DNA from 2 places in the Ruminococcus sp. OA3 genome. Region 1 is predicted to be linked to the other one. Evidence: predicted binding sites of a transcription regulator. Region 1 holds the regulator's gene; the other holds the start of a gene.
What was found. Region 1 encodes HrcA, which represses chaperone genes, less so after heat shock. Its sites were predicted from a motif close to TGTTAGCACTCNNNNNNNNNGAGTGCTAACA; they were not measured.
Positions count from the first base shown of each region.

Region 2: htpG (molecular chaperone HtpG) is a predicted target of HrcA. The motif match lies at 13,086-13,116, and genes of this name have one in related genera.

Region 1 is NZ_JAKNTO010000001.1:2,042,797-2,059,192, reverse strand. It holds gene MCG98_RS09305 (AEC family transporter) at 1-753, opposite strand, end outside; gene dnaJ (molecular chaperone DnaJ) at 866-2,041, opposite strand; gene dnaK (molecular chaperone DnaK) at 2,141-4,012, opposite strand; gene grpE (nucleotide exchange factor GrpE) at 4,430-5,074, opposite strand; gene hrcA (heat-inducible transcriptional repressor HrcA) at 5,112-6,155, opposite strand; gene MCG98_RS09280 (alcohol dehydrogenase catalytic domain-containing protein) at 6,372-7,388, opposite strand; gene MCG98_RS09275 (ABC transporter permease) at 7,452-8,456, opposite strand; gene MCG98_RS09270 (sugar ABC transporter ATP-binding protein) at 8,449-9,957, opposite strand; gene MCG98_RS09265 (sugar ABC transporter substrate-binding protein) at 10,107-11,153, opposite strand; gene MCG98_RS09260 (LacI family DNA-binding transcriptional regulator) at 11,535-12,593, shown strand; gene MCG98_RS09255 (TIM barrel protein) at 12,671-13,630, opposite strand; gene nifJ (pyruvate:ferredoxin (flavodoxin) oxidoreductase) at 13,718-16,396, opposite strand, start outside.
Region 2 is NZ_JAKNTO010000001.1:1,755,463-1,771,858, forward strand. It holds gene MCG98_RS08015 (glutamine--tRNA ligase/YqeY domain fusion protein) at 1-1,483, shown strand, start outside; gene MCG98_RS08020 (PLP-dependent aminotransferase family protein) at 1,495-2,898, shown strand; gene MCG98_RS08025 (hypothetical protein) at 2,956-3,255, opposite strand; gene MCG98_RS08030 (HAD family hydrolase) at 3,439-4,119, shown strand; gene MCG98_RS08035 (glyoxalase) at 4,103-4,366, shown strand; gene MCG98_RS08040 (FAD-dependent oxidoreductase) at 4,374-5,780, shown strand; gene MCG98_RS08045 (hypothetical protein) at 5,798-6,379, shown strand; gene MCG98_RS08050 (iron-containing alcohol dehydrogenase) at 6,386-7,570, shown strand; gene MCG98_RS08055 (aldehyde dehydrogenase) at 7,616-8,986, shown strand; gene MCG98_RS08060 (IS4 family transposase) at 9,167-10,474, opposite strand; gene MCG98_RS08065 (uroporphyrinogen decarboxylase family protein) at 10,715-11,860, opposite strand; gene MCG98_RS08070 (AraC family transcriptional regulator) at 12,109-13,047, shown strand; gene htpG (molecular chaperone HtpG) at 13,195-15,270, shown strand; gene MCG98_RS08080 (sugar phosphate isomerase/epimerase) at 15,379-16,317, opposite strand; gene MCG98_RS08085 (Gfo/Idh/MocA family oxidoreductase) at 16,346-16,396, opposite strand, start outside.

The DNA of each region.
Region 1 (16,396 bases):
ATCATTTGCAATCAGTGGTTTCAGTATCACAGCAACCGCGATCGGTACCAGAAAAAATCGTATAACGGTAAAGAGGTACAGCTTCTTATCCCCAAACACTTCCCACACTGACATATTCGCAATCGAACCTCCCAAAACCAGCATTGACAAAAATGTGGTACATCCCCCAATATAGGAGATACTGTCAGAGAGTACCTGATGCACCGGCGGTTCTATCACGAAAATGAGTATCGTCAGAACTCCGGATATCGTTCCCACATTTATCATGCGCTTCCACTGAAAGCCGCTCCCCTGAGCCTCCGACGTTATCACCTGAATCCCATGTGTATAGATCAGAATATTAAACATCAGGATAAATACCGACAGGTAAATGAGCGCGGAACTCCCCAGAACAGCCGAGACAAGTGGAATTCCAATAAAACCGATATTGCCGTAAACCGTCATCATACTGTAAAACTTCTGTTCTGATCCCGCAATACACAAAATACGCGGCAGAATCCATCCCATCACCAGAAGCACCACATACATGACCGCCGCAACCAGGGCAGCTGTCATCACATCTTTCGCTGTAGCCTCCGCATTGTCACCGAATGCACTTCCTATCATAATCGCAGGATTACATACATTGGTGATCAGTCCCGAGAGGTCTTTCGAAGCCATACGCGAAAAACGGCCGGAGCGGAACATAAAAAAACCGACCGTAATCAAAATAAACACAACCAGCATTTGCTGGAATACAATCCATGTACTCATAATAAGTTTTGCTCCTGTCACTTAACATATCATACACGAAAAGAAAAAAAACCGCAATACCGTATGAAACACAGATTTGTCCAAAACGGAATTGCAGTTTTTCAGTTGTTAATCAGTCCTCAAATGTCTCTTTCAGCTTATCCATGAAGCTTTTCTTCTTCTCTGTATTCTTGGAATGCACCGGAGCCGGAGAATTTCCACAGGCTGCATCAAACTGGCGCAATGCCTCCCTGGCTTCTTCGTTCAGCTTGGTCGGTACCTGCACGACCAGGGTCACATAATGATCCCCGCGAACACTCTTATTGCGCAGTGACGGAATACCTTTTCCTTTCAGCCGGATTTTCGTATCTGTCTGTGTTCCGGGCTTCACCGTATACATCACGTCGCCGTCCACTGTACTGATCTTCACATCCCCGCCCAGCGCTGCCTGTGCATATGTGATCGGCGCAGTCGAGAATATATTCATATCCTGCCGCTGGAAGATCGGATGACGAGCAACCTGAACCTCTACCAGCAGATCACCCCGCGGACCGCCATTTCTACCCGGTTCTCCTTTTTCACGGATACGAATGCTCTGACCGTCATCGATACCTGCCGGCACCGTAACTTTAATCTTCTTTCGGTTTGTGTTATATCCCGTTCCGCGGCAGGATGTACATTTCTCCTTGATCACCTTACCTGTTCCGTTACACTCCGGACATGTCTGTACATTTCTCACCATTCCAAACATGGACTGCTGCGTATATACAACCTGGCCTTCACCGTTACATTTCGGGCATGTCTGCGGTTCTGTACCTGGTTTCGCACCCGTACCGTGACATGTTTCACATTCATCTTTCAGGTTGATTTCCAGCTCTTTTTCACATCCAAACACTGCCTCCTGGAATGTGATATGGATAACGGCGCGCAGATTTGCCCCCTTCATAGGACCGTTGTTCGCTCTCCTCCTGGAACCGCCTCCAAACAGATCACCGAACAGGTCACCGAAAATATCTCCCATATCCTGACCACTGAAATCAAAGCCGCCGAATCCACCGAATCCACCGCCTCCTGCACCGCCCTCAAATGCCGCATGACCGAATTGATCATACTGCTTTCTCTTCTCGGGATCACTCAATACTCCATACGCTTCTGTCGCTTCCTTGAATTTCTTCTCTGCCGCCTCATCTCCCGGGTTCATATCCGGATGATACTGTTTTGCGAGTTTTCGATATGCTTTTTTTAAAGTGGCGTCATCCGCACCACGGTCTACGCCCAGAACCTCATAGTAATCTCTCTTTTCTGCCATGATGTTCACCTTTCATTTTACGATTTTTAAGTACGCGTAACTGCAACTCACGAATACCTGCTGTATCCGTGAGTCGCTTTCGTCACTTACGCTTTTATTTTACACTTCTTTGTAATCAGCATCAACAACATCATCCGAATCGTATCCGGCTTCGGAACCTGCACCGGCTCCGGCGCCTCCCATGTTCGGGTCTGCACCTGCAGCCCCCTGTGTCTGCTCATACATTTTTGCAAACAGCTTCTGTGCACTCTGCATCAGTTTTTCCTGTGCTGCCTTAATTTCTGCAACCTGTGCTTCCGTAGCCTCTTCCGGTGTGGATTTTGCAAGAATTTCCTTCAGTGCTGTCAGATCAGCTTCCACTGCTGTTTTATCATTTGCATCAATCTTATCGCCCGCTTCTTCCAGTGCCTTTTCAGTCTGGAATACAAACGCATCTGCATCATTGCGAGCATCGATTGCTTCTTTACGTTTCTTATCCTGAGCCTCGAATTCAGCTGCCTCCCTCACTGCCTTATCAATATCGTCATCAGACATGTTGGAGCCAGCAGTGATCGTAATATGCTGCTCTTTACCTGTTCCAAGATCTTTCGCTGACACATTTACGATACCGTTTGCATCGATGTCAAATGTAACTTCAATCTGCGGCACGCCTCTTCTTGCAGGCGGGATGCCATCCAGACGGAACTGTCCAAGGGACTTATTGTCTTTCGCAAACTGTCTTTCACCCTGAACGACATTGATGTCAACGGCTGTCTGGTTATCTGCTGCCGTAGAGAAGATCTGACTCTTTTTGGTTGGGATCGTTGTATTTCTTTCTATCAGTCTCGTTGCCACACCACCCATGGTCTCAATTGACAGGGAAAGTGGTGTTACATCCAGAAGGAGAATGTCGCCTGCTCCTGCATCACCTGCAAGTTTTCCACCCTGAACGGAAGCTCCCAGTGCAACACATTCATCCGGATTCAGAGTCTTGCTCGGCTCATGTCCTGTCAGCTGTTTTACTTTATCCTGAACAGCCGGGATACGTGTGGAACCGCCTACCAGAAGAACCTTGCCCAGTTCAGATGCCGAGATACCTGCATCTGAGAGCGCACGTTTTACCGGCTCTGCTGTTTTCTCTACCAGATCATGTGTCAGTTCATCGAATTTTGCCTTAGTCAGGTTCATATCAAAGTGTTTCGGACCATCTGCTGTTGCTGTGATGAACGGCAGGTTGATATTCGTTGTTGTTGCGGAAGACAGTTCTTTTTTTGCTTTCTCTGCCGCTTCTTTCAGTCTCTGCAGCGCCATCTTGTCGTTTGACAGATCTACGCCTTCCTGTTTTTTAAATTCTGCGAGCATATAATCTGTGATCTTTGCATCAAAGTCATCTCCGCCCAGCTTGTTGTTTCCGGCTGTAGAGAGAACCTCGATTACACCGTCACCGATCTCAATGATGGAAACATCGAATGTACCGCCGCCAAGGTCGTAAACCATGATCTTCTGCTCTTTTTCATTGTCCAGACCGTATGCCAGTGCTGCAGCTGTCGGCTCGTTGATAATACGTTTTACTTCGAGTCCGGCAATCTTTCCGGCATCTTTTGTTGCCTGACGCTGAGCATCGTTAAAGTAAGCCGGCACTGTGATAACTGCTTCTGCCACTTTTTCTCCAAGGTATGCTTCTGCGTCCGCTTTCAGTTTCTGCAGGATCATTGCAGAGATTTCCTGAGGAGAATATTTTTTGCCATCGATCGTAACCCGGTAGTCCGTACCCATATGTCTTTTAATGGATGAAATCGTTTTGTCTGCATTCGTTACAGCCTGACGTTTCGCCGGCTCACCAACCAGTCTCTCACCGGTCTTTGTAAATGCCACAACAGATGGTGTTGTTCTTGCGCCTTCTGTATTCGCGATGACGGTCGGCTGACCGCCTTCCATTACAGCTACACAGCTGTTTGTTGTTCCAAGGTCGATACCAATAATTTTACTCATAATAAATTACCTCCTGATTATGATTTCTATTTATAGTTTTTGTACTGCTTTCTAATCATCACTCAACTAAACTTTAAGGTTGTCAGTTTTCCCCAGCCCTATCTTCTTGACTTTCAGTCAAGAAGCATCCTTCGCTTTGCTCAGTCAGCTCACGCTTCGCCTGCGGCTCGCGTTCACTAAGTTGCTTTAAATCGGATTCATCACTCAACTAAATTCGCGCCTGCTGCGCTCATTAAGGTTCGGGATGGACCTCGCACTAAGCTCACTCTTCGCCTGCGGCTCGCGTTCACTAAGTTGCTTTAAATCGGATTCATCCCTCAACTAAATTCGCGCCTGCTGCGCTCATTAAGGTTCGGGATGGACCTCGCACTAAGCTCACGCTTCGCCTGAGGCTCGCGTTCACTAAGTTGCTTTCGGTCAGTTCGCTACTTTTACCATGCTGTGTCTGACAACGAAATCTTTATACAGATATCCCTTCTGGAATTCCTCCACGATAATATTCTCACCGGCTTCTTCGTCTTCCACATGCATTACTGCATTGTGCAGGTCCGGGTTAAATTCCTGCCCGACCGCCTCAATCACTTTAACACCCATCTCTTCCAGTGCAGTCATCAGCTGCCTGTATATCTTATCCATGCCGTCCACGAAGGGATCTTCCTTCTGGTCATCCGGCACACTTGAAAGGCCGCGTTCAAAATTATCCACGATCGGAAGGATCTTTTCTACGATCTCTTTTGCCCCGATCACATACATGCTCGCCTTTTCTTTTTCTGTGCGTTTCCGGTAATTATCGAATTCCGCCATCTGGCGCTTCAGCTGATCTGTCAGCTCCTCGATCTTTTCATCCTTTTTGTCTTTCTTATCTTTCTTTTTTCCGAAGCGTTTCTTCGTCTCAGCCTCCTGCGGTTCTTGTTCTGCAGTGGCTTGCGAATCAGTTTCTGCACTGTTCTCGTTTTCAGGAGCGCTCTCCGTTTCCTGTGGCTCCGCCGATACCGCCTCTTCTTCCTGTGTCTCAGCCGTTTCTGCTGTATCCACCGCTTCTTTTTTTATCTCTTCTGCCATTCTCATTCCACCCTTCTGACAGCCACCTTACCGGCTGCTACTCTTTCTTAAATATCGAATCCAGCTGCGCTTTCAGCGTTTTCAGATTGTCTACTACGTTTTCATAATCCATCCGCTTCGGACCGATAATACCTATCGTGCCCTTCATGCCTTCTCCCAATTCATACGTAGCTGTCACGACACTGCAGTCCTTCATCGTCTGAACGGGTGATTCGCTTCCTATATATACCTGAATTCCAGTATTCTCCGCATCCTCATCTCCTACTGTCTCTTTCAGCATTTCAACCAGCTGCTCCTTCTCCTCAAAAGCAGAGATCAGTTCACTGGCTTTGCTGCTGTCAGAAAGCTCCGGATATCTGAAGATATTGGTAGCTCCGCTGGTAAAAACCGGGAACTCTTCATCGGTACTGGAGATCGTTTCCTCAAGTCCATCCAGCACACCACTCACAACTGCACTGTGTATACCTGCCTGCTCTTTGAGCGCCTTGATCATGCCAAGACTGATCTCCTCGATCGTCAGACCATTAAGCTGTGTATTCAGCAGCAGATTCAGTTTAAGTATCGTCTCATCATCCATAGGCTCTTCCAGATTGATGATCTGATTTTTCACCATATTGCCTTCCACAACAATCACGGCCAGAATCTGATCTTCCCGCAGCTTAGAAAGCTGAATGAATTTCACCTTCGTCCTGTGATAGGACGGACCGGTTATCAGGGTCGCATAGTTTGTATTTGAAGCGAGCATCTTCACCACCTGCTTCAGTACTTTTTCCATGCGGTCTGTTTTCTCGATCATAAGTTCTTTAATTTCTGATACTTCCTGATCTTTTTCTTTCATCATTTCATCAACATAAAGACGATATCCCTTATCAGAAGGGATCCTGCCTGCTGATGTATGCGGCTGAACAATATATCCCAGATCTTCCAGGTCAGACATTTCATTTCGGATCGTCGCCGAGCTCAGATTTAAATCGGTATATTTTGAAATCGTCCGGGAGCCCACTGGTTCGCCTGTTTCCAGGTATGTCTGGATTATAGCTTTCAAAATCTTATGTTTTCGTTCATCTAAGCGTTCTTCCATACATAGCCCCTTTCCGATTTTTTGTTAGCACTCATTTAGGTGGAGTGCTAACATCTAACGCTAATATACACCCAGCCTCTATCTTTGTCAAGAGTCTGGGTGTACTTTTTTTGATTTTTTTCAGTTAATATCAACATTTCCTTTCTGCATAATCTGCAGCCGGAAAATGAAATCATTTTAGTTATTTCCTATTAATAATGCGAAACACAAGAACACTTAACACCTTCCACCATTCGGATACAGGATAACTTCCAGCGCACTGCCATCTTTCATCGCGTCATAACCAACCGCAAAATCTTCCAGCGTCAGCCGATGCGTGATCATTTTTTCCAGCTGCATAGGGTCATGTTCCAACAGCCTGATCGTATCATGCCACGAATAACTGCCGATATAACTACCGGTCACGGTAAGCTCTTTTCTGGTGATAACGCTCTGGCAGATCTCCTGAGTTCTGGCAAAATTCTGCCCAAACAGCAGAACTCTCCCCGAACTCCTGACCCAGTCAAGAGCATCTTTGATACAGATGCCCACCGCATCCACAACGATGTCCGCTCCCACTGCAGCGATCTGTGGAAGTTTCTCTGCTTCAGCCGGTGAAACAACAATATCCGCCCCTACTTCTTTTGCCATCCTCCTGCGGAATTCGCTTGGCTCAGCTGCAATAACAGTTCCGGCTCCATTTTTCTTCAGCAGCTGAATGAAATACAGGCCGATGGGGCCTGCCCCGACCACCACCACAGTCTCACCCGGTATCATTCTGAGTTTATCCATGGCTCCCATCACACAATTCAACGGTTCTGCAAAGATCGCGATATCAAGAGGCAGATCCGGGCTGATTGCATAAGCGGAAGTATCCGGGATTAGTGCATACTGGGCAAAGAATCCGTCGCCGTTTACCCCGAGACACCTCACATGTTCACACATGTTGGCATGACCGCTGCGGCAGTAATAACACTGCCCGCAGGGTATATTATTGTCGCACACAATCCTGTCTCCAACAGCGAATGCCGTCACCTCACTGCCCATCCCGACAATCGTTCCCACCATTTCATGTCCTATCGTTGTGCCGGGCTTTGCCGGGTATCCCGGCGGATCACTCAGAATATGCATATCCGATCCGCAGATACTGCAGGCCTCAACTTTCACCAGCAGTTCATTCGCCTTTTTTATTTCGGGAACGGGCTTTTCCACGACCGCATATTTTCCTGTTTCTTTAAATATAACAGCTTTCATCCTATTTCTCTCCTTGACACTGCACGTTTCCTCTGCGCACAGCCTTATTTGCCCGGACTGGGATCACGCATTTTCACTGCTGGCCTGGGCCAGACGGCGTTTTTTCTCACTCTGCTGTGTTCTGGTCACATCCACAAGCACTGCCAGTATAATAACGATGCCGAGCACTACTTTCTGAACATCCTGAGAAGCTCCCAGCAGGTTCAGCCCATTGTTGACAACCGCGATAATCAATGCACCTACCAGTGTTCCGCCGACAGTTCCCTTTCCGCCGCTGAACGAAGCACCTCCGATCACACAGGCTGCAACCGCATCCATCTCATAGCCCTCACCTGCAAGCGGATAAGTGGATCCAACACGCCCTACCAGCACAATCGCTGCCAGTCCGCACATCAGTCCGGAAAGCGCATAAGTGGTCGTCAGCGTAAAGTCAACTTTAATCCCCGCGAGACGTGCCGCTTCCAGGTTTCCGCCTACCGAATAGATCTGCCGCCCCATGGGTGTCTTATTTAAAAAGATGCTGACAATTACTACGACGACAATGACCAGCAGAAAGCATACCGGAATACGAAAAATCGATGCAGATCCAACCCAGAGCACTGGTTTTGCAAATCCTGACACCGGCTTGGACTGTGTGATGATAAGCGTCACTCCTCGCAGCACCTGCATCATACCGAGTGTTGATACAAAGGGATGCGGCAGATGTAATTTCGTGAATACAAGACCGTTGATCAGGCCGCAGAGTGTTCCCACCACGATCGGCAGGACGATCATTAAAAATGAATTTTCAATACCATTCAAATATAAGAACGTGATGATTCCCATTGAAAAACCGACGATCGAACCCTGCGACAGGTCAATTCCGCCTGTCAGCAGGACAAACAGCATACCGAACGCGACCAGTGAATTTACCGATGTCTGCCTCATGATATTGAGAATGTTGTTCATCGTCAGAAACTTACTGGTTACAACAGACAGTACGATGGACAGCAAGATGACTGCCAGAATCGGCCCCCAAAGCGTGGAATGTTTCTTTTGTTTTCTATTTTTCACAATACTCTTACTCATGATCAATCTTCCCTCCCCATGCGGCTTTCATAATATCTTCCTGATTAAAGTACGTTTCTTTCCGGTCAATCTCACCCATTACGCTTCCCGTTCTCATTACGATCACACGGTCGCACATGCCCAGTATCTCCGGCAGCTCCGAGGAAATCATGATCACACAGTTGCCTTCCGCGGCCAGCCGGTTCATCACATGGTACACCTCCAGTTTTGCCCCTACGTCAATTCCGCGGGTCGGTTCATCAAAGATAAAGATATTGGAGTCTGTGTTCAGCCATTTTCCGATGACTACCTTCTGCTGATTGCCTCCCGAGAGGTTGATGACCTGTGCTTCGATGGAAGGTGTTTTGATCTTCAGCGCATCCACTGTCGTCTCCGCCTGCTCCTTCACACCTCTGTCATTGATCAGCAGGCTCTTCGCAAACTTTTTCAGATTAACCAGTGAGAGGTTGCGGGCCACCGATTCTTCCAGCACCAGCCCCTGGCCTTTCCGGTCTTCCGATACATACGCCATCCCCAGTCTGATGGCATCGCGTGTACCGCGGATATGTACTTTTTTGCCGTTCACATAGATCTCTCCGCTGTCCGGCGGGTCAACCCCGAACACACAGCGAAACACTTCCGTTCTCCCCGCTCCGACTAAACCGGAAAATCCCAGAATCTCTCCTTTTTTAGCTGTAAAACTTATATTTTCAAAGGAACCGTAACGTGTCAGATTCCTGACCTCAAGAGCCACCTCCCCCGGATTCGAAGTCTTCTCCGGATACATATTGCTCATTGTCCTTCCGACCATGTGCATGATCAGGGTATCTTTTGTCATATCCGATATCGGTGCCGTAATGATATGCTCTGCATCCCGCATCACCGTCACCACATCACAGAGTTCAAACAGCTCCTCCAGTTTATGTGATACGAAAAGTATCGCGATTCCTTTTTTCTTCAGTACCCGGATCGTTTTGAAAAGTTCCTGCACCTCTTTCTCACCCAGGCTGGAGGTCGGTTCGTCCAGGATCAGCACCTGTGCGTCCAGCAGAATGGCCTTTCCGATCTCGATCATCTGCCGCTGTCCCATGCCCAGCTCTGCACAGATTGTCTCCGGATCCACATCCTGATTCATATCCTGCATGATCTCGCGCACTCTTTTGTCCATAAAGGCATAGTCCAGAAAGCGTTTTCCCTTTGTCACATAATTCCCCATGAACATGTTGTCTGTCACGGACAGTTCTGAGACAATATTTAATTCCTGGTACACACAGGAAATCCCTTTTGCTTTGGCTTCATTCGGATTCCCAAATTTCACAGCCTCGCCCCCGACGATGATTTCTCCGCCGTCAGGCTTATAGACACCGGTCAGTACTTTTATCAGAGTCGATTTTCCTGCCCCGTTTTCTCCAATCAGTCCATGTACTTCCCCTTTTTTCAGCTGAATGCTCATATTCTTAAGCGCTGTCACGCCGGGGAAAAATTTCTTGATATCTCTTAATTCAACAACAACATCACTCACTGCAGATTCCACCCTCTTTCACGGACTGTTTTGATTTCAACGGGAAGAGGAAGCGGTTCAGAACTATTTTCCATTCTTCTGCGCCTCCTCTTTCCCTTTTATCCAGCTTCCATCAACAGTCCTCTATTATGAATTATATATAATTTTCATCAGAAACCTTTAAAATCCTTATAGTTTTCTGTCGTGATAAGGTCTGTGCCAACGTCGATAAAGTGTTCTTTCGGCTCTTCCCCTTTCGTCAGGATATTCACTGCATTCTCTACCGCCTGATATCCACAGTCATACGGATGCATACCTACAGTCATAGACATCTTGCCTTCTGCTATTGCGTCCAGGGCAACCTGGAACCCGCCGTATCCCATTATCTTCACGTTGTCGATCATTCCTGCCTGCTCCAGTGCCGTGATTGCTCCAAGTCCCATATCATCGGACGGAACCAGAACACCCTTAATATCATCTCCCTTGGAAGTAATAAAGTCCTCCATAGCCGCAGTTGTTTTGGCTGCTGTCCAGTCTGTGTACTGTGTGCCCAGCACTTCCATGCCATTCGCTTCACACGCCTCTGTCATACCTTTCAGACGATTTTCCCCATTTGTATCACCCTGATTTCCAGCGATAATGATAACGCCGTCCCCTTTCTCAAGGTAATCCTGACAGAATTTCTCGGCGCCTTCATAGGATGCCGTGTATTCATCCAGACCAATGGAACAGTTTGTAACATCGTTCAGCCCGCCTACGGAATCCACATCGATCACCACAACGCCTTCATCTTTTGCATTCTGCAGAGCCTGTTTAACAACATCCGATGAAATCGGATCGATAATGATAACATCCGCATCAAGAGACATAAAATCTTCAATCGCCTGTACCTGAGACTCCGCATTTTCCTGTGAATCAGCGTATACTACGGTTGGATCCGGCAGTCCCAGATCTTTACATGCCTCTTTCACACCGATACTCTGCTGTTCCAGCCATGCATTCTGTCCTTTATTTGAGAAACAGACTACAATGTCTTCCGCTTTCTTCAGCTCCCCATCTCCTGCGCTTTCCGCAGAATCTGTTTCCGCATCGTCCTTACTTTCGACCGCCTCTGTGCCGGAGGTCTCTTTGCTTTCTGCCGTATCGCCGCCTCCGCAGCCAATCATCGAAACTACCATAACGATTCCAACCAACAGTCCCAACACTTTTTTCTTCATACTTTCCTTCCTTTCTTCTTGCTTGCTTTTTATCTTGCACCAGCCACAGTGGTCACACTGTATACTGAATACTTTCATTTTATTTTGCTTTACATTTCAATTTACATTATGAGTAGTAATTTCTTCTTTTGATTTAGACTCATTTTATAATTATTGGTTTATTATGTCAATAAACAGTCGTATCTCTGGTTATTATTTATTTATTCTGCCATATTTTTCATTGTGTTCTCGTGAACGCATAATTTTATTCTGTGTATTTTTACGTTCATTTGAATAGAAACGAAACCAAGGTTACATTTTTAATTGACATTTAATTTCTTTGTATATACAATCATTATAAGTGATCAATCGCTAATCCAGGCAGATCAAGGAGGATACTATATGAAAATCACCACCCAGGCTATAGCAGAACTCGCCGGTGTATCTCGCGCAACGGTAGATAAAGTCATACATAACCGCCCCGGCGTGAGCGATGCGGTCCGCGAAAAAATAAAAACGATTATTATTGAGACAAATTACCAGCCTGTACATCTCAGAAAATATATGCAGGAGGAAAAGAAGCAGGTACGCATAGCTGTCATCATACCAGAACTCGTAGATGTCTTTATGAATTCACTCAAAGCAGGAATGGACACCTGTTACCTGGAGTATAAGCCTTACGGACTTCAGGTGGATTATTATCAATGCGCCAACTATGAACCACAGCAGCTGATTGCTATCTTAAAACATTTAAAAGAGCAGCCTATAGATGGCATCGCCCTGCGAGGCATACGAAACAAGCACATTACAGATCTTATCTCAGATTTTGCTGACAGAAATATTCCAATTTTTACTTACGATGCGGATCTGCCCAATAGCCGGCGTGTCAGTTTTATCGGCGAAGATCTGTACCGCACCGGACAGATTTCAGCTTCTCTGCTGTGCAAATCGATCGGCTACGAGGGGGAAATCGCGCTTCTGACCGGTTCCATGAACGTAAACTCCTGTATTAAAAGAATTGAAGGATTTACCGAATATCTGAAAGAGCGCGCTCCTTCAGTCCGTATCGTAGCCGTTGAAGAGACATTAAGCCAGCAAGTAATCACCTATCAGAAGACCGCATCGATTTTGAAAGCCCATCCTGATCTGAAAGGAATGTGGAATTGTGTCAGCTTTTCCGAAGATATGGCACAGGCGGTCATTGACGCCGGAAAGCAGGGAAAAGTAAAACTGGTCTCCCTGATTTTCGCACCAAAAGTCATGCATTATGTAAGAGAAGGTGTGATCGATTATACCATCGGACTGACGCCCTATAAATTGGGGAAAATCGTCATCAAATCACTTTATGAATATCTGATTTCCAACATTGCGCCACCGCCTGTCAACATCAGAACACCGATTTACATCGGAACCGATGCAAACATCGATATGTTTGAAGACGAACATATGAAAGAATTTTAGACACAAAAAAGCAGCAGACTTCTCTATTATTATTTAAAGAGAAATCTGCTGTTCTTTTATACCAGACGCTGCCGCCGCTATATCACGTTCTGCTGGCAGTCAATCATACGCCCCAGTTCATCAGGATCTCTGCTGATCAGCTCATGCGTCAGATACTCCGGCGCAATGTACTGAATAAGCTCATGCACTCCGGAATCAGAAAATGCCTGATGCTGATCCATCTGAAAAATATGAGAAAACACCTGACACCAGCGATCCCAGTATTTTTCCGCCAGAACAGGTTCTTTTCCCAGCACGCCTTCCACGTATTCACCCGAGAGTGAAGCGTTAAGATGCACTCCGCGGATGCAGGGCAGAAACTCTTCCTGCATCTTCAGAATCTGATAAATATACTGCACGGCCTGCTCCTGTGTGCGAAGAGCTGTATTACAGTTCATCAGATGCCCGGTGTCCAGCATCAGACCTTTTCTTTCATATCTGACGCCATCAAGCAGTCTCTTTACCATTTCCGGACGCTGATAGTTGAGCCCGGGCCACCAGAGATTTTCCATCAGGAATTCAAAGGATGCTTTTCTTCCTTCCATCAACATATTGATCAGTTCGCAGGAAGCATCGATAACTTCTTCATCAATATAGGCAAACCTTCGGTGATATGACTGAGGAATCGTAATTTCCGACACATGAAACACCACATATTTCGCCCCCAGCTCCTGCGCGATATTCAGCTCCCTGTCCAGTTTTTGAACCATGGCCTCCCGTGATGTTCCGCCGTAATACTCCTCCACGGTCTTCATGTCTCCGAATTCTTCCAACAATCCACTTTCATTTCCAAGCCACAGATCCATCCAGTTATTCCAGAAAGATAAATGAATTCCCTTCACCAGATTTTTGTCCATCCAGGTTTCCCGGGGATCCTGATACATTTGAAGTTCAATCCCAGAACAGCCATGTGCCAGTGCGAACCGACTCATATCCTCTGCTCCCCCAAACCGTTCAAGTTCATCATCGATGTTGGTAAAATTAAATATGTGTATCATAGGCTTCCTTTCGCTCATAAACACAAAAAGCGACCGCTATGACTTTTGAAAAATCACAGGCGGCCGCCTTTTTATTGTTTTACACTATTACTTCTCAGTTCCGTACAGAGTCGTCAGCTTCTTAAGATAATCATATCTCTCTTTCGCTTCTTCCTCAGATTTTGCAAACAGTTTTGCTGCTTTTTCAGGATTTGCACGCTTCAGTGAATTGTAACGTACCTCTCCGTCCAGGAAGTCCTGGTAGCTTTCTGTCGGCTCTTTGGAATCCAGGATAAATGCATCTTTCCCCTCTGCCTTAAGCGCCGGGTTAAAACGGAAGTTATGCCAGTAACCGGACTTAACTGCCAGCTCTTCTTCTGTCTGGGCTTTGCTCATACCCTTCTTGATACCATGGTTGATACATGGAGCATAAGCGATGATCAGGGATGGTCCCGGATATGCTTCAGCTTCTGCGATCGCCTTAACAGTCTGATTAAAGTCTGCTCCCATGGAGATCTGAGCAACATATACATAGCCATAGCTCATTGCGATGCTGGCCATATCTTTTTTCTTCACATCTTTACCACCGGCAGCAAACTGTGCGATCGCACCTGTCGGAGTGGATTTGGATGCCTGTCCGCCGGTATTTGAATATACCTCAGTGTCAAATACCATGACGTTGATATCTTTGCCGCTTGCCAGAACGTGATCAACGCCGCCAAATCCGATATCATAAGCCCATCCGTCACCGCCGAAAATCCACTGGGACTTCTTAGCCATAAAGTCTTTTTTCTTCAGCAGTTCTTTTGAGGTATCACATCCGCATGCTTCCAGAGCAGCAATCAGTTTATCTGTGGCTGCTCCGTTGGTTGCCCCACAGCTGTATGTCTCCAGCCATTCTTTGCCGGCTGCTTTCACATCTTCGTTCTGTCCATTCTCAACGACCTCTTCGATCTTCGCCTTAATTCCTTCGCGGATCGCATTCTGAGCCAGCAGCATACCGTATCCAAACTCAGCATTATCTTCAAACAGAGAGTTTGACCATGCCGGACCTTTTCCTGCCGCATTTACCGTATATGGTGTGGACGGTGAGGAGTTACCCCAGATCGAAGAACATCCGGTTGCGTTTGCTATATACATTCTGTCACCAAACAGCTGCGTGATCAGTTTTGCATATGGTGTCTCACCGCATCCTGCGCATGCTCCGGAGAACTCAAGCAGAGGAGTCTTAAACTGACTTCCCTTAACAGTAGCTTCTTTAAATTTGGCAATCACATCTTCTTTTTCCGGAAGTGTTACTGTGTAATCGAAGTATTTCTGTACTCCGGCATTTGCCTCCATGTTTTCCATGGCAAGTGCTTTCGCACCTTTTTTGCCCGGGCATACATTTACACAGGATCCACATCCCGTACAGTCCAGGGCAGAGACAGACATCGTAAAGCTGTATCCGTCCATACCGGTAAGCGGCAGTGTCTGGAGCCCTTCCGGAGCGTTTGCAACCTCATCCGCTGTCATAGCTGCCGGACGGATAACTGCGTGCGGACATACATAAGCACAGCGGTTACACTGAATACAGTTTTCCGGATTCCACATTGGGATATCAACTGCGATACCACGTTTTTCATATGCGGATGACCCTGAAGGGGTTGTACCGTCTACATAGTCTTTAAATGCAGATACAGGCAGGGAATTACCTTCCTGAGCGTTTACTTTCGCCTGGATATTGTTAACAAAATCAACAACATCTTTTCTTCCGCCTTCTGCATGTGTCATGGCAAGTCCTTCGTCTGCCGCATTCTTCCAGCTTTCCGGAACCTGAATCTCTACCACCTGTTTCGCACCGGCGTCGATCGCATCGTAATTCATCTGTACAATCGCATCACCTTTTCTTCCGTAAGTGGCTTTTGCAGCTGCTTTCATCAGGCTGATCGCCTCTTCTTCCGGAATGATATTCGCAAGTTTGAAGAATGCTGACTGAAGTACCGTATTGATACGTCCGCCAAGTCCGATCTCTTTACCGATCTTGATACCATCGATCACATAGAACTTGATATTATGGTTTGCCATGTAACTCTTAACCTGTCCCGGCAGATGTTTCTCAATTCCTTCCATATCCCATGGGCAGTTCAGAAGGAAAGTACCTCCGTCAACCAGTTCCTGAACCATATTGTATTTATCAATATAGGACGGATTGTGACATGCAACAAAGTTTGCCTGTCTGATCAGGTATGTAGATTTGATCGCCTTTTTACCAAAACGAAGGTGAGACATCGTAACACCGCCGGATTTCTTTGAATCATAGTCAAAGTATGCCTGTGCGTACATATCTGTGTTATCACCAATGATCTTGATCGAGTTTTTATTGGCACCTACGGTACCGTCTGCACCGAGTCCCCAGAACTTACAGTTGATCGTCCCTTCCGGAGTGGTGACAAGCGGAGCTCCCAGTTTCAGTGACAGGTTTGTCACATCATCTTCGATACCGATTGTAAACATTTTCTTTTCAGTATTCTCAAATACTGCAACGATCTGTGCAGGAGTTGTATCTTTGGAACCAAGCCCATAACGACCGGACAGTACCGGAACCGCATCAAATTTGGATCCTTTCAGTGCTGCCACAACATCCAGATACAGTGGCTCGCCAAGTGCACCCGGCTCTTTTGTTCTGTCAAGAACTGAAATCTGTTTTACAGAATCCGGAATGGCATCGATCAGTGCCTGTGCGCTGAATGGTCTGTAAAGACGTACTTTTACGACACCGACTTTTTTGCCTGCTGCCAGCATATA
Region 2 (16,396 bases), 290 kb from region 1:
TAATCTTCGTTTTGATGATACAAATCCTACCAAAGAGAAAGAGGAATTTGTAGATTCAATCAAAGAGGATGTCGCATGGCTGGGAGCTGACTGGGAGGATCGTCTGTTTCTCGCGTCCAATTATTTTCCGCAGATGTATGAGGCTGCAGTGAAGCTGATCAAAAAAGGCAGCGCATATGTCTGCGATCTGACTGCGGAGGAGATCAGAGAATACCGCGGAACGCTGACGGAGCCTGGGAAAAACAGCCCGTACAGAGAAAGAAGTGTAGAAGAGAATCTGAAGCTGTTCCTGGAGATGAAAGAAGGAAAATATCAGGACGGTGAAAAAGTACTGCGTGCAAAAATCGATATGTCCTCCCCGAACATCAATATGAGAGATCCGATCCTTTACCGGGTAACGCATATGACGCATCATAATACAGGAGATGCGTGGTGTATTTATCCGATGTATGATTTCGCACATCCGATAGAAGATGCACTGGAAGGAGTGACTCATTCCCTGTGTACCCTGGAATTCGAAGACCACAGACCCCTGTATGACTGGGTGGTTCAGGAGTTGGGGTACGAAAAACCTCCGAAACAGATTGAATTTGCCAAGTTATATCTTACCAACGTTGTGACGGGAAAGCGCTATATAAAAAAACTGGTAGAGGATGGCATTGTAGATGGCTGGGACGATCCGCGTCTCGTGTCGATCGCGGCGCTTAGAAGAAGGGGGTTTACGCCGGAATCTATCCGCATGTTCGTTGAACTCTGCGGAGTATCAAAAGCGAACAGCTCAGTAGATTATGCGATGCTTGAATACTGTATCCGTGAGGATCTCAAGATGAAGCGGCCGCGTATGATGGCGATTCTGGATCCGATCAAACTTGTGATCGACAACTATCCGGAAGATCAGGTGGAATATTTTGACGTCTCCAATAATATGGAAAATGAAGAACTTGGCACCAGAAAAGTTCCGTTTTCAAAGGAGCTGTATATTGAGCGCGAAGATTTCATGGAGGAGCCGCCTAGAAAATACTTCCGGCTGTTTCCGGGAAATGAAGTTCGTCTGATGAATGCATATTTTGTAAAATGCGAAAGCTACGTTAAGGATGAAAACGGCCGTGTGACGGAAGTACACTGCACATATGATCCTGAGACAAGAAGCGGAAGCGGTTTTACAGGCAGAAAAGTAAAAGGCACGATTCACTGGGTTGCCGCTGCGACTGCAGTCAAAGCAGAAGTGCGCCTGTATGAAAATATCATTGATGAAGAAAAAGGGGTATACAATGAAGACGGAACCCTGAATCTGAATCCGAATTCCCTGACAGTCTTAAAAGACTGCTATCTGGAGCCTGCACTTACAGAAGCGAAAGCGTACGACAGTTTTCAGTTTGTGAGAAACGGATATTTCTGTGTGGATGTAAAAGACTCGAAGAAGGATAAGCCTGTATTTAACCGTATCGTTTCTCTGAAAAGTTCATTCAAGCTGCCGAAATAAGAGGGTGAAGGATGAAAGAGCTGACCATATCGCTGGATGGGGAGATTAAAACTCCGCTGTATGAACAGATCTATCAATACCTGAAAATGGAAATCCAAAAGAGGCAGATACTCCCGGGGGAGTGTCTGCCTTCTACGCGTGCACTGAGCCGCCATCTGCAGGTCAGCAGGAGCACCGTGGACCTTGCCTATATGCAGCTGATATCGGAAGGTTATATAGAATCGGTTCCGTACAGGGGATACTTTGTGTGTGAACTTGAAGGCGTGTATCAGTTTAATGAAGAAGAGATCATGCAGGACGAAAAGAAGCCGGGAAAGCTGAGAGAATACGTTTATGATTTCGCAGTCAATGGTATTGATGCGCAGGGCTTTCCACAGAATCAGTGGAGAAAAATCTCAAAGGAAATCCTTCAGCAGGACGACATATCGTTGTTTCAGCTGGGAGATCCACAGGGAGAATGGGAACTTCGTCAGGTCCTGGCATCCTATCTGCATCATGCCCGGGGCGTACACTGTACACCGGGACAGATTATCGTGGGTGCCGGAAACGATTATCTTCTGATGCTGCTGAGGGTGATCCTGGGGCAGCACCATGTGATCGCTATGGAAAATCCAACGTATAAGAGTGCGTATCGGGGATTTTTGGAACTGGAATATCAGGTATGCAGCATACCCATGGATGATGCAGGCATGAAGATCGACGAACTGGAGAAAAGCGGGGCGGATATTGCTTACGTAATGCCGTCTCACCAGTTCCCCATGGGAAATGTCATGCCGGTTAAACGGCGCATGCAGTTACTTTCGTGGGCGGATGAGGTCAGGGAGCGTTACATCATTGAAGATGATTACGACAGTGAATTCCGATACCGCGGAAAACCCATCCCTGCGCTGCAGGGATACGACGGTCATCAGAATGTGATCTATCTTGGAACCTTTTCCAAATCCATTGCCCCTGCGATACGTATCAGTTACATGGTTCTTCCTGAGAAGCTGGCAGAACGGTATGGGCAGCGAGGAAGCAATTTTTCTGCTACAGTTTCAAAAGTAGACCAGAGGATTATCGAGCAGCTGATCCGTGACGGGCATTACGAGCGCCATTTGAATCGGATGCGGGCACTGTATAAAGGCAAACATGACGTTCTGCTTGCAGAACTGAAACAGATGACGGATATCTGTCAGGTGTTTGGGGAAAATGCAGGGGTTCATGTAGGACTTACATTCACCAGTGGAATGACGGAACAGGAAGCCGTGGAGCGGGCTGCGAAGCAGGGCGTTCGTATCTATGGTCTTTCAGCCTATGATACCGCAGGAAGTATGACTGCGGACGAATCCCAGACGGTGATTCTGGGGTATGCGACACTGTCGGAGGAGGAAATCCGGGAGGGGATAGACAGGCTTTGCAAGGCATGGAAATAGATTACAGAAGAGGCTGATTTCAAATGACGAAATCAGCCTCTTCCTTCGTAGTGCTGCTTATATGGTTTCTGAGGTATTCTCTGCTTCTTTTTCTGCTTTTTCAACAGCCTCTTTCACGGCTTCTTCTGCCGCTTTTTCAGGATGCTCATCCTGGGCAGCCGCCGCATCGCCGGAGATCGTTGTATAACTTCGGCCGGTGTCGGCACATCCGGGACAGGAGTCAAAATCATCCTCTCCTTCCTCGAACAGGTCATCATCCTCTTTTTCAAATTTTTTGAAAAAAATAATGAGCCCGCCGATAGCGGCACCGATTAATGCAAGGCATGCCAGTTTTTTTATGACATTGTTTTTGCACATAGCAATCATTCTCCTTTTTTATAACCTGAATTTAAAATCATTGTAATACTTTTCTGTAAAAAAAGAAAGCATAAAGTAAAAAAAACTGAAAATCGGTTGCGGCACCGATTTGAGCGGGGTATACTTAAAGCGTATGCTTTTTTTTGAATTTTAAACAAAAATGCGCGAAAAAGGAGAACATGGATGTACAAAGCATGTTTATTTGATTTGGATGGAACACTATTGGATACCGTAGAGTCTATTGCGCATGTGGCGAATCAGGTGCTGGCACATTATGGCCTGGGACCGGTTCCGGTGGAACTTTTCAATTATTTTGCCGGCGATGGTGCAGATGAACTGATCAGGCGCTGCTTTGTCAGGACTGGCGGGAATCTGTCATACCTCGATGAGGCAAGGCAGATGTACCGGGATTTATTCGCGGAAGATCCGCTTTACCATGTAAGTGCGTATATCGGAATGCCGGAAACACTGCTTAAGCTGAAAGATCGCGGGGTACGTCTGGCGGTCTGTACGAATAAGCCGCATACTGCTGCCGTAGGAGCAATTCACGGAATATACGGGGATGGTCTGTTTGATGTGATTCAGGGACAGATGCCGAGCATACCTCGGAAACCTGCGCCTGACAGTGCACTGCTGATCGCGCACAGACTGGGAGTGAAGCCGGAAGAATGCATGTATGTAGGGGATACGGACACAGATATGAAGACCGGCAACAGGGCCTGTATGCTGACGATCGGAGTCCTCTGGGGATTCAGGGAACGTAAGGAACTGGAAGAAAACCATGCGCATTATATCATTGAACGACCGGAAGAGTTACTGGATATACAAAGGAAAAGGGGGAAATATCATGCAGAGTTACAGTGAAGAATGTCTGGAAGTATTTTTGAAAAAGCAGTCACAGCTTTTTGATGAACCGGTGGCCGGAACAATAGCGGAGGCCGAGGCGTTTCTGGAGGACTGCATGGCTGTCATAGTTGATTCTATCCGGGAGGTACGAGACTATATGGATGAATCCGGCATGGACGTGCAGGATATGACAGATGATGAGCTGAGAGAGGCCAGTGAAGTATTTGAGCTGCCAGACGGAAAATATCTGATTGTAGAAGGGTAAAGTCTGAATGAATAACAAATATGATGTGATAATCATAGGCGCAGGGCCTTCGGGAATATTCTGTGCATATACACTGAACAAAGAGAATCCAGGGCTGAAGATTCTGATGATCGAAAAGGGCCGTGCGATTGAGAACAGAAGCTGTCCCAAACGAAGAACACAAAAATGCATGGGCTGCAGCCCATGTTCGATCACCACAGGATTTGCGGGGGCCGGTGCCTTTTCGGATGGAAAGTTGTCACTCTCGCCGGATGTGGGAGGAAATCTGCCGGAAATTTTAGGCTATGAAGAAACCGTAAAGCTTTTAAAAGAATCCGATGATATCTATCTGAAGTTTGGTGCGGACCGGAAAGTGTACGGACTCGACAAAGAGAAAGAACTGCGGGAGATCAGGAAAAAAGCGATCAATGCAAATCTAAAACTGGTGGAATGCCCCATCCGCCATCTGGGAACGGAAGAAGGTTATAAGATTTACCAGCGCCTTGAGGATCATCTGCTGGAACAGGGGATTGAGATGAAATTTAACACCATGGTATCTGATATAACAATAGAAGAGGGCTGTGCAAAAAATGTTGTGACACAGGCAGGGGAAGTTTATCAGGCAGATGAGATCATCGCATCTGTGGGCAGGGAAGGCGCCGACTGGCTGAGCCATGTCTGCCGTCATCATGGAATTGAGACGGAGGTCGGGACAGTTGATATTGGCGTTCGTGTAGAAGTGCGGGATGAGATCATGGAGTTTCTGAACGAAAATCTGTATGAGGCAAAACTGATCTACTATACGCCTACGTTTGACGATAAGGTACGGACCTTCTGTACAAATCCCTCAGGCGAAGTCGCAACGGAATATTACGAAGACGGTCTGGCCGTAGTAAACGGACACGCATACAAATCTGCTGAATTTAAGACGAATAATACGAATTTTGCACTTCTCGTCTCAAAAAATTTCACCAAACCATTTAAAACACCGATCGAATACGGAAAAGCCGTCGCGCAGCTGAGCAACATGCTGTGTGACGGAAAAATCATGGTTCAGGCTTTTGGGGATTTCAGAAGGGGCAGAAGAACCACCGAAGAACGGCTGTGCAGGAACAACCTGATACCCACGCTTAAAGATTCTGTGCCCGGGGACCTCTCACTCGTGCTGCCTCACCGTATCATGGTGGACATTTCGGAGATGATCATGGCGCTTGATAAGGTTACGCCGGGAATTGCCAGTGATGAAACACTGCTGTATGGGGTTGAGGTGAAATTCTATTCCAATAAAGTTGTGGTGGACCGTGATTTCCAGACCAGTGTCAGAGGGCTCCGTGCCATCGGTGACGGCGCGTCTGTGACACGGGGGCTGCAGCAGGCAAGTGCAAACGGCATCAGTGCGGCGAGAAGTATTTTACGTAAAATGAGTGGGGAATAATGACAATGGATATTCATATGAGTATAGAATCAGCGATGAAACAAAAGATGGAAAAGCGGCTTGGCGCAATCGTACTGTATGTGATGTATGCAGGTATCTGTGAGCTGCACAAAATTGACGGCCGGGTGAGGGAAGAGATCGACAGCTGGCCTGACGGGATGACGTACTGCCTTGCCTGTTCCAAGGATGGACCGAGACTGTTTTTTCGCAAAAATAAAGATAAGCTGCAGCGTCTGAATCCGAGGATTCAAAGGTATTATGACACCTGTATCACATTTCGCAGTCTGGAGGCGGCATTCATGGTGCTGACGGGAAGGCAGGGAATTGCTCAGGCGTACGCAGCGCATGCTTTTACACTGCATGGGGACGTTGGAACGGCGATGGAGCTGACACGCTGTGTGGATGTGGTCGAATCCTATCTTTTTCCGAAGGTGATGACCAGGCGGATATTAAAGGAAGTGGCACAAAAGCGCTGCGGTACACTGGCACTGTACACAAGAATACTGATCGGTGCGGCGAGGGGCGCTTATACGATGTCGCCGGAGGAGAAGAAACCATACCGCATCAAATGCATGCATAAAAAATTTGAGGAGACGTAAACACATATGATACCAGAATATTATGAATTTCAGAGCTCGGCGAAAGTGATGTCCGGACGGTATGCGCTGGAAAACATTCCGTCAGAGCTTGAAAATCTGGGGGCTGAAAAACCGATGGTGCTCTCAGATGAAATGCTGAAGAAGATCGGTACATTGAAGATTGTGCTGGATGCACTGCTGGGGGGAGGAATTGAACCGGGTGGAATTTATACCAGCATTCCGCCGGACTCTTCTCTTAAGGTCGTGCATAATATTGTAAAAGAATACAGAAGGCTTGGATGCGACAGTCTTATTGCCGTCGGAGGCGGTTCTGTCATCGATACTGCGAAGGGAGTCCGGATGGTCCTTTCTCAGAATGTGGAGGACCTGCTGGATATCTGGGGCTGTGAAAATATGACAGGGATGAATCATATTCCGTTTATCGCAGTTCCGACAACCTCCGGGACGGGTTCGGAATCTACACTGGTAGCAGTGATCAAAAATGAGGCCCGAAGGCTGAAAATGGAATTTATCTCTTATTATCTGCAGCCGGATGCAGCGGTGCTGGATGAGCGGATGACAGAGACGCTTCCGCCGAGAATGACGGCTTCCACGGGTATGGATGCCCTCTGTCATGCGATTGAGGCATATACCTGTATTCAGAAAAATCCACTCAGCGATGCGTATGCGGTGGGAGCTATCCGACTGATCGCAGATAATCTGGAGCGCGCGGTGGCAAATGGAAAAGACAGAAAGGCACGCCTTGCCATGGCAAATGCATCCATGATGGCGGGGGCGGCATTTTCAAACAGCATGGTCGGCGTGATCCATGCCATCGGCCATGCGCTCGGGGGAGTCTGCCGGGTTCCGCACGGGGATGCGATGACGATCCTGCTGCCGCACGGCATGGCATTTAACCACCGGATGCGCAAAGAGATGTATGCTGAACTCCTGCTGCATCTTGCCGGGGAAGAAGTCTTTGCCAAGACTCCCAAAAGTGAGCGGGGAAAAGAAGCGATCCGCTCTGTCTGGGAATTGCGTATGCGACTGCATAAAGAGTGCGGACTTCCTGTCAGACTGCGGGAATGCGGCGTTAAAAAAAGTGATTTTGCCCAGATTGCCAGAACAGCGATGAATGACGGTGCCATGATCGTCAATCCGCGCGATGTGAAATTTGAGGACGTTATTTTTATATTGGAGAAAGCATTTTAATATGGTTTTGTAACGATGAACGGAGAAGATGAAAGGGGATAGGTTATGGATATCAGAAAACTGGTGAAAATACAGCAGATGTTTTTTTCAGGAAACCAGACAAAAAATCTTCAGTTCCGGATGACGGCATTGAGCCGTCTGGAAGCGGGCATAAAAAGGAATGAGGCAGAGATCTTAAGTGCACTGAAACAGGATCTGCATAAATCAGGTGCGGAGTCCTATATGGCGGAGGTTGGCATGACGCTCGCTGAGCTGCGCTATGTCAAACGCCATCTTCCATTCTGGATCAGAGGAAGGAGAGTGTCCACGCCGCTTGTCCATTTTCCGGCGAAAAGCTTTGTAATTCCGGAGCCTTACGGTGTGACGCTGATCATGTCCCCGTGGAACTATCCGTTCATGCTGTGCATGGAGCCGCTGATCGGGGCTATCGCTGCGGGAAACTGCTGTGTACTGAAACCCTCCGCATATGCACCAGCCGTTTCGAGAGTGATCCGGAAAATCATCTCAGAAGTGTTTCCGAGGAAATATGTGGCAGTTGTCGAGGGCGGCAGAAAAGAAAACAATGAGCTTTTGAATCAGAAGTTTGATTACATCTTTTTCACCGGCGGCGTAGAAGTCGGAAAGACAGTTATGGAAAAGGCTGCAAAGAATCTGACTCCGGTAACGCTGGAGCTGGGGGGCAAGAGTCCGTGTATCGTCGACGCCACCGCGGATCTCAATCTCGCGGCACGCCGTATTGTGTTCGGGAAGTTTCTGAACAGCGGCCAGACATGTGTGGCTCCTGATTACCTCCTGGTGGAAGAAACCGTAAAGGATGAGCTTGTCACATATCTGAGGAAGTGGCTTCACAAAATGCTTGGAAGTGAACCGGTGATGCATCCGGATTATCCGAAGATCATCAATCAGAAACATTTCAACCGCCTGATGGAGCTGATAAAGGATGAGACAGTACTGGAGGGCGGATATGCGAATCAGGATACGATGCAGATCGCACCGACGATTCTGGATCATATCACCTGGAAGTCACCGGTTATGCAGCAGGAGATATTCGGTCCGATTCTTCCGATACTGACGTTTTGTAATATACCGGAAGCGATCTCACGTGTGAAAGCGGGAGATAAGCCACTGGCACTGTATCTGTTCACCAGGGACCCCGCCATGGAACACCGGGTACTGAAAGAACTATCATTTGGGGGTGGCTGTATCAACGATACGATCATTCACCTGGCTACGTCCCAGATGGGATTCGGAGGTGTCGGCGCAAGCGGTATGGGAAGCTACCACGGAAAGGCATCTTTTGAGACATTCAGCCACAGGAAGAGTGTACTGCAGAAATACAACTGGCTGGACCTTCCGATGCGGTATTATCCGCTGACGAAATGGAAAGAGACGCTGATCCGGCTGTTCTTACGGTAAGTAAAAAAGAGGTCCGGTGGACCAATGTCATTAAGTTAATTCTTTAACTCTATAGCATGCAAGAAAAGAGATTTTGCTTAAGATGATGTTTTTATTATAATTAGGCAAAGTCTCTTTTTGATTGCAAGACAAAAAGACAGATTGTTCATCTGTCAAAAAACGTATATAATTAATGAGTGATTATGCTACTCTATATAGAAAACTTACGGAGGCTTGGGGTTTGACTTTCCGAGGGTCTCGACGCCCAGGTCTCACAGGCAACGTATGCTGTTCTATAAGCCTAATCACCGCAGGTGAACTTAATTGGCGCTTTCTTCGCAGATATTCTCTGCAGATATAGATGGCAATGGTAAAGTTCACCTGTTTTGTTTGATGAAACTTATTGCTTTGCTTGATAACATATGCAGTAATTAACTCGCAATAGTTATAAAGGGTCAATCTTGCAAATATTTCTTGTTTGATATAATCGACTTTTTTTGCATGAAAATTTGTCAATCCAATGGCATACTTTAATTCTCTAAAAGATGTTTCAATTCCCCACCGTAACTGATATATTTCTTTAAGTTTTTTAGGAGAAAATTCAAATTCATTAAGATTTGTTACGACCATTTCAAAGGAATCTTCAGATATTTTGAATCTGGCAATTCGAAAAGATAATGTATACTCATTCGGACTACCAACGGGGAGATAATCAAATGTTTGGCACGTTGGCATAAACTTATAGCCCTCCATTCTCTTTGCTTTTGTTTGCTTTCTTGTTAGCTTAATATCTACGTCTAGATCAAACGTTTCTTTATCAGGCAGTTCTAATCCCGATGCCATGCCATTACTTCCGATATCTTTAATACGGATCAAAAAATTCCACCCTTTATTGATTGCATGAGCCATAATGTTGTAATTCTCATACCCTCTGTCAGCAACTAGAATTACATTGCTCTGATGTGAGCGTTCCATCATTTGAATACATGCCCTGTGTTCTTGATATTCTGAAGCCGTTTGAACGATTGCATCCGTATAAACTCGGTTTTGTATATCATAGAAGGCATTTAGATGTAGATGGTTAGTTATACCTCCATACTGATTTTGCTTCCATGCTGTTTCGGAATCCTTGGGATTGGTTGCAATACTTAGATTACATCCATCGCAGGCCAGCAGTTGATATCCCTCATATAGATTTTGGATTCTTTGATTCTGAACATTAAATTCCTGGAATAAGAATTCGAATGCCTCAGGTAAAACTTTTGACCGTTGTTGAGTGTAGGCAGATACAGTAGGTGTATTTACATCGAAGTCAAAAAAATCCAATAACTCTTTATTCATAGTACAACCACCAGAATTCATAGTAATTCCAACCAGGGTTTTGAAATCAATTTTTCGATTTCTTGTAAAATCAACACTGGGATTTCTAAGAAAAAGTGATGGATTTGTTGCTAATTCTGATATTAAAGTTTCCAGAGACTTTGTAGTACTTTCAATAAAATCTGACATAATAGAATCCTCCTTGCAATCAAGATAGTTCTTAATTACAAGGGCCGCTTTCACTACCGCTTAAAATCATCAGTAGTGAAAGCGGCCGCACAATCGAACTAAAATGTCAACAGTTTTTCACAAAATAAAAAGACCCCTATATCATTTCTGATATAGGAATCTTAGTATAATATCTTAACTTAATGACATTGTCCGGTGGACCTCTTTTTTAATAAGAGAATAGATAGATGAACCGGGAGATTAATCCTCGTCGATCCTGACAGGGTATTTACCATATTTTTTATAGGTATCAAAGATCGCCACAATATTTTCAGGCGGACAGTCGGACTGGATATTGTGTCCGCATGCGAACAGATACCCGCCGCCCGGCGCAAAGTCACGTATCTTCTGCTTAACGTCCGCGATCACTGCATCCGTTGGTCCTGCAAATTTCCCCTGATTATCAAGACCACCGTGCAGTACCAGTTTCCCGTAAGTCATCTCTTTTAGTTTTCTGCTGTCCTGCATGCCTGCGGCATTTGCCTGAACAGGCTGGATGATGTCGACTCCGGCGTCATGAAGTGAGTCAAATGCCCACGAGATCGATCCGCAGCTGTGGTATGCGACCTTTCCATCACAATATTTATGCATGGATTCGATGACTCTTTTGATACGCGGCTGTACACGCTTTTCGAACTGTTCAGGCTGGATGAGCGGACCGTTTTGTGTACCCCAGTCATCTCCCAGCCACATGATATCAACGTATTCACCTACTTCTTTTAACATAGTCTCATACCAGGCACTCCACCAGTCGGCGGCCATATCCATCAGGTAATCTGCAAATTCAGGATCGCCCGCAAAGTCACCCATGAAGTTCTGCATGCCTCTCCATTCCCATGCCTGATAGAATACAGAGCCGTGCTCCCCGATGACGATCGCCTTGTCTGTGTTCTCTCTCAGATATCTGGCGCGTTCTCTCATGCCGGCAAATCTGGCAGGGTCTGTCGGGTCGGACGGTTTAAAGGCTTTCAGGTCTTCGATCGTGTCGGCGTCTTCGAGTGGATTTTTTACGAAATCAAAGTATTCGCCCATCTGTTTAAAGTAGACGCCGTTTTCATCGTAGAAGCCCCCGTCTTTATCAATCTTCATCTGCCATCCGCTGGGTGGATTTGTGAGCAGCGGACGTGTGTCCACATCAAAATAATCCAGCACATAATCACTGACCAGAGCAAGGCCCTGTTTGATATCACGGATGATAATCTCCTCTTCCTCATGCCCGATATACTTCAGCAGATTGCGGTAGGCATCTGCCTGGATTCCGGTAACGGCATTGTTGCCCCAGTCAACGGCGATGCGGTCTGCCTCCTCAAAGTTTAATGTTTTTAATACACGTTCTCTTGACGTCATATTTTCTCCTCCTGATATTTTTCTGTTCGGATCGTTTTTGCTGCACCCGTCCCATTAGGTTGGTATCGGTCTTTTTGAAGTCATGCATGAACTCATCTGATATTGTCAGTTTAACATAACGTCTGCCTGATTTAGCATAACGATGCAAGAATAAAGTAGCACAATCTTATGATTTTTCTGGAGCTTCTTTTAGCACTGTGTTATAGTTAACAGTGAGAACAATGAGTCGTTTGGCAGAGGTGCTGCATATGGATACTTATATTGAATTTCCACTGAAAAATACTGCGATTGGGGTAGAGGCCGCTGAATATGAGAGCAATACGGTGATCGCTGAGCATGCGCATGTGTTTCAGGAATTTGTGCTGATTACGAAAGGTGCATGTATGCACCGGTTTCGCGGAATTGAGATGCCGCTGATATCCGGAGACGTGTTTTTAGTTCCGGCGCATCAGAAACACGGTTATATCATGAACTCTCAGATCCGCTTTATGAACTGCTATTTTTTCCCGGATGAGCTGGGTGAGGACTGGAAGCGGCTGATGCGTGAAACACTTCCGCCGACCTCTGCTACGGACAGTATGGAGGATATCCGCTCACAGTGGGAGAATCTGCTCGTCAATATATCCGATGGCGATGCAGGTGATAAGCAATCGCTCACAAATGATGAAAAATCGCATATTCAGGGAATCATTCATCTCACACCGCAGGAGGCGATCCGCGTGGAGGCTTTGCTGCTGCAGATTCTGGAAGAGCAGGACTGCGCCCAGTTTGGTGCAGAATATATCAAAGCATCCCTGTTGCAGGTCATTCTGGTCACGATCAAACGGGCACAGAACCGGCAGCCTCCGAAGCTTCTGAAGCATAATACAAGAAAACGGGAGTTAGTTGCCAGTGCACTCTCCTATATGGAGGAGCACTACAGTGAAGAACTGGATGTTGTAAAACTGGCCCGGGATTCAGCGCTGTCGGAGAGTTACTTTCGGATGCTTTTTAAGGATGTGACAGGACTGACACCACTTGAGTATGTCACACGTGTGCGTATCATTAAATCATTGGAGTTTCTGCAGAGTGATGGGATAACAGTCAGACAGGCGGCTGAGCAGGTGGGAATCTATGATCCGAATTATTTCACAAGGGTGTTTAAAAAAGTGATGGGGTATCCGCCCAGTTATTTTAAAAAGATCTGATTTTGACAAGTGCAGGGGTTCAATGGATGGATACAAATTACTAGCACTCACTAAAAATGAGTGCTAATTTTTTCTTGACTTTTTGCACGCTGGGTATTAAGATATTACCAAACAGTATATTAATTGAACAAAGGAGTGTGGACTGCAATGGCAGAGAATTTAAAACGCGGTAATTTATCAATCGACAGCGATAATATTTTTCCGATTATTAAAAAATGGCTGTATTCCGATCACGACATTTTTGTACGTGAGATGATTTCAAACGGATGTGATGCCATCACAAAGCTGAAGAAGCTTGAAATTATGGGTGAATACACATTTCCGGATGATTATAAATGCAAGATTGATGTTATCGTAAACCCGGAGAAGAAGACTCTGAAATTTATCGACAGCGGACTCGGTATGACAGAGGAAGAAGTCGAGGAATATATCACTCAGATCGCATTTTCAGGGGCGACACAGTTTCTGGAAAAATATAAGGACAAGACGAATGAAGACCAGATCATCGGACATTTTGGACTTGGATTTTATTCTGCATTTATGGTGGCAGATAATGTGCATATTGATACGTTGTCTTTCAAAGAAGGTGCAAAACCGGTACACTGGGAGTGTGACGGCGGCGTAGAGTATGAGATTGGTGAGGGTGACAAACAGACTGTAGGAACCGAGATCACACTGTTCCTGAATGAAGAGAGCCTGGAATTCGCAAATGAATACCGGATGCGTGAAGTCATAGAAAAATACTGCTCCTTCATGCCGGTAGAAATCTTTTTGTCCAAGGAAAATGCTGAGCAGGAATATGAGACGATCGAGGAGTCAGAATTAAGAGAAGATGATGTGATCGTAGAGCGTATCCATGAGGAAGCAAAGACAGAGGAACAGGAAAATGAAGACGGCGAGAAAGAAATCGTAGAAATCTCTCCTGCCCGTGACATGGTGAAGATAAACAAACGTCCGGTATCCCTGAGTGATACACAGCCGCTCTGGATGAAACATCCGAATGACTGTACAGATGACGAGTATAAAGAATTCTACCGGAAAGTATTTATGGATTATAAAGAGCCGCTGTTCTGGATTCATCTGAACACGGACTATCCGTTTAACTTAAAAGGAATTCTGTACTTCCCGAAGATCAATACAGAATACGATTCCATTGAGGGAACCATCAAACTGTACAACAATCAGGTGTTTATCGCAGACAATATTAAAGAAGTTATTCCGGAATTCCTGATGCTGCTAAAAGGTGTTATCGACTGTCCGGACCTGCCGCTCAATGTATCCAGAAGCGCGCTGCAGAACGATGGATTTGTTAAGAAGATTTCTGAATATATCAGCAAAAAAGTTGCGGATAAACTGACCGGCATGTGCAAGACAGACCGTGAAGCCTATGAAAAATGCTGGGATGACATCAGTCCGTTCATCAAGTTCGGATGCATCAAAGAGACAAAATTCTCAGAGAAAATGATGGACTATATCCTCTACAAAAACCTGGACGGCAAATACCTCACGCTCGCTGACTGCATCGAGGAGAATAAGAAGCCGGAAGAGGAAAAGACAGATGAGGCAGCCGAAGAGACAGTAGAAGAGACGACGGAGGAAAACAAAGATTCCGAAGAGAAGAAGGAAGCTGAGAAGACAAATATTTTCTATGTGACGGATGAGGTACAGCAGAGCCAGTATATCAATATGTTCCGAAAGGAAGGAAAAGATGCCGTTGTCCTGAAACACAACATCGATTCTGCGTTCATCTCTCATGTTGAGCAGGTGAAAGAGGAAGTCCATTTCCAGAGGATCGATGCAGACCTGACAGAGGACTTTAAAGAGGGTGACAGTGAAGAACTGAAGGAAGTGGCAGAGTCCCTTACCGAAATGTTCAAGAAAGCTCTGAATGTAGAGAAACTTGATATCAAAGCAGAAAAGCTGAAAGATGACAGTGTCTCTGCAATGATGACACTCTCCGAGGAAAACCGCCGGATGCAGGATATGATGAAGATGTACGGTATGGATTCCAGCATGTTCGGAGGCGGAAACGAGACACTCGTGCTCAACGTAAACCATCCGCTGGTGTCCTACATTATGGACCACAGAGAGGACGAGAATACAGATATGATCTGTGAGCAGCTGTATGATATGGCGATGCTCAGCCACAAACAGCTTTCCCCGGAACAGATGACGAAGTTCCTGGAGAGAAGCAATAAGATCATGATGCTGCTGACGAAATAAACAGTCAGCCTGTGAGATAAAACAGAGATACCCCTGCGCAGTCGGTTTTTGCCGTCCTGAGCGGGGGTATCTGCAATGAAATATGGAAATACGCCAGCGTAATCTTCTCTATCTGCTGATAGTCTGGCGGAGCGCATCTATGGAGGTAGCGACTCCGGCCTCCACAGACATGGTCAGGTCTTCCATTTCCAGGGAGACATCTCCGTGGTACCCGAGCATACTGAGAACAGAGAAAAACTCTTTCCACCATGCCAGATCCTGCCCGCAGCCGACGGCAACATAGTTCCACATGCGCTCGGCAGTCTCTGTAACCGGACGGGGATCCAAAAGTCCGTTAACATCGGATGTACCCCGCTCAATACGGGCATCTTTGCCGTGTACGTGGAAAATGCAGCCTTTCAGAGCTCTCGCGGCGGCGATCGGATCCGCGCCCAGCACAATCATATGGGAGGGGTCCAGGTTGATACCGATCATCGGGTCCGTTGCATTTCTAAGTTTCAGCAGCGTCTCTGCAGACCATACCATGGTTCCCGGGAATTCTTCTATCGCAATCTGCTCCACACCGCACCTTTTACAGTGATCGGCATATTCCTTCCAGAACTCGATCGTTACGTTCCACTGATATTGATAGGCTGGTGCCATGAAGGCTGGCCAGGATATCGTGGATGTGATCCAGTTTGGCGTCGTGTCCTTTTCATTGCCGGCGGGAAGACCAGCCATGGCAACGATCTTTTTCACCCCCAGTTTTCCGGCAAGTTCTGCACACTGATACATGGATTTTTTATACTCTTCTCCGGTAGCAGACGGCCAGAGCGGGTTGCAGGATGTGTTGAGGGCAGAAATCCGCATACCCCGTGATTCCAGCTCTTTTTTAAAGGTGCTCAGTTTCTCAGCGTCGGATAACAGCTCCTCTGTGTTGCAGTGCTTTCTGGCGCCCCAGCCTCCGGCGGTCATCTCAACGGCGTCAATGCCCATGGATTTTACTTTATCCAGCATATCGGTATAGCCAAGATCAGCAAATACATCAGTACAAATTGCAAGTTCCATTTAGTTGTTCCTCCTGAATTTTATGAGTTTAATCCTGGAAATCCACCCAGACTCCGCCTTTGTCGGCGGATTCCACGCA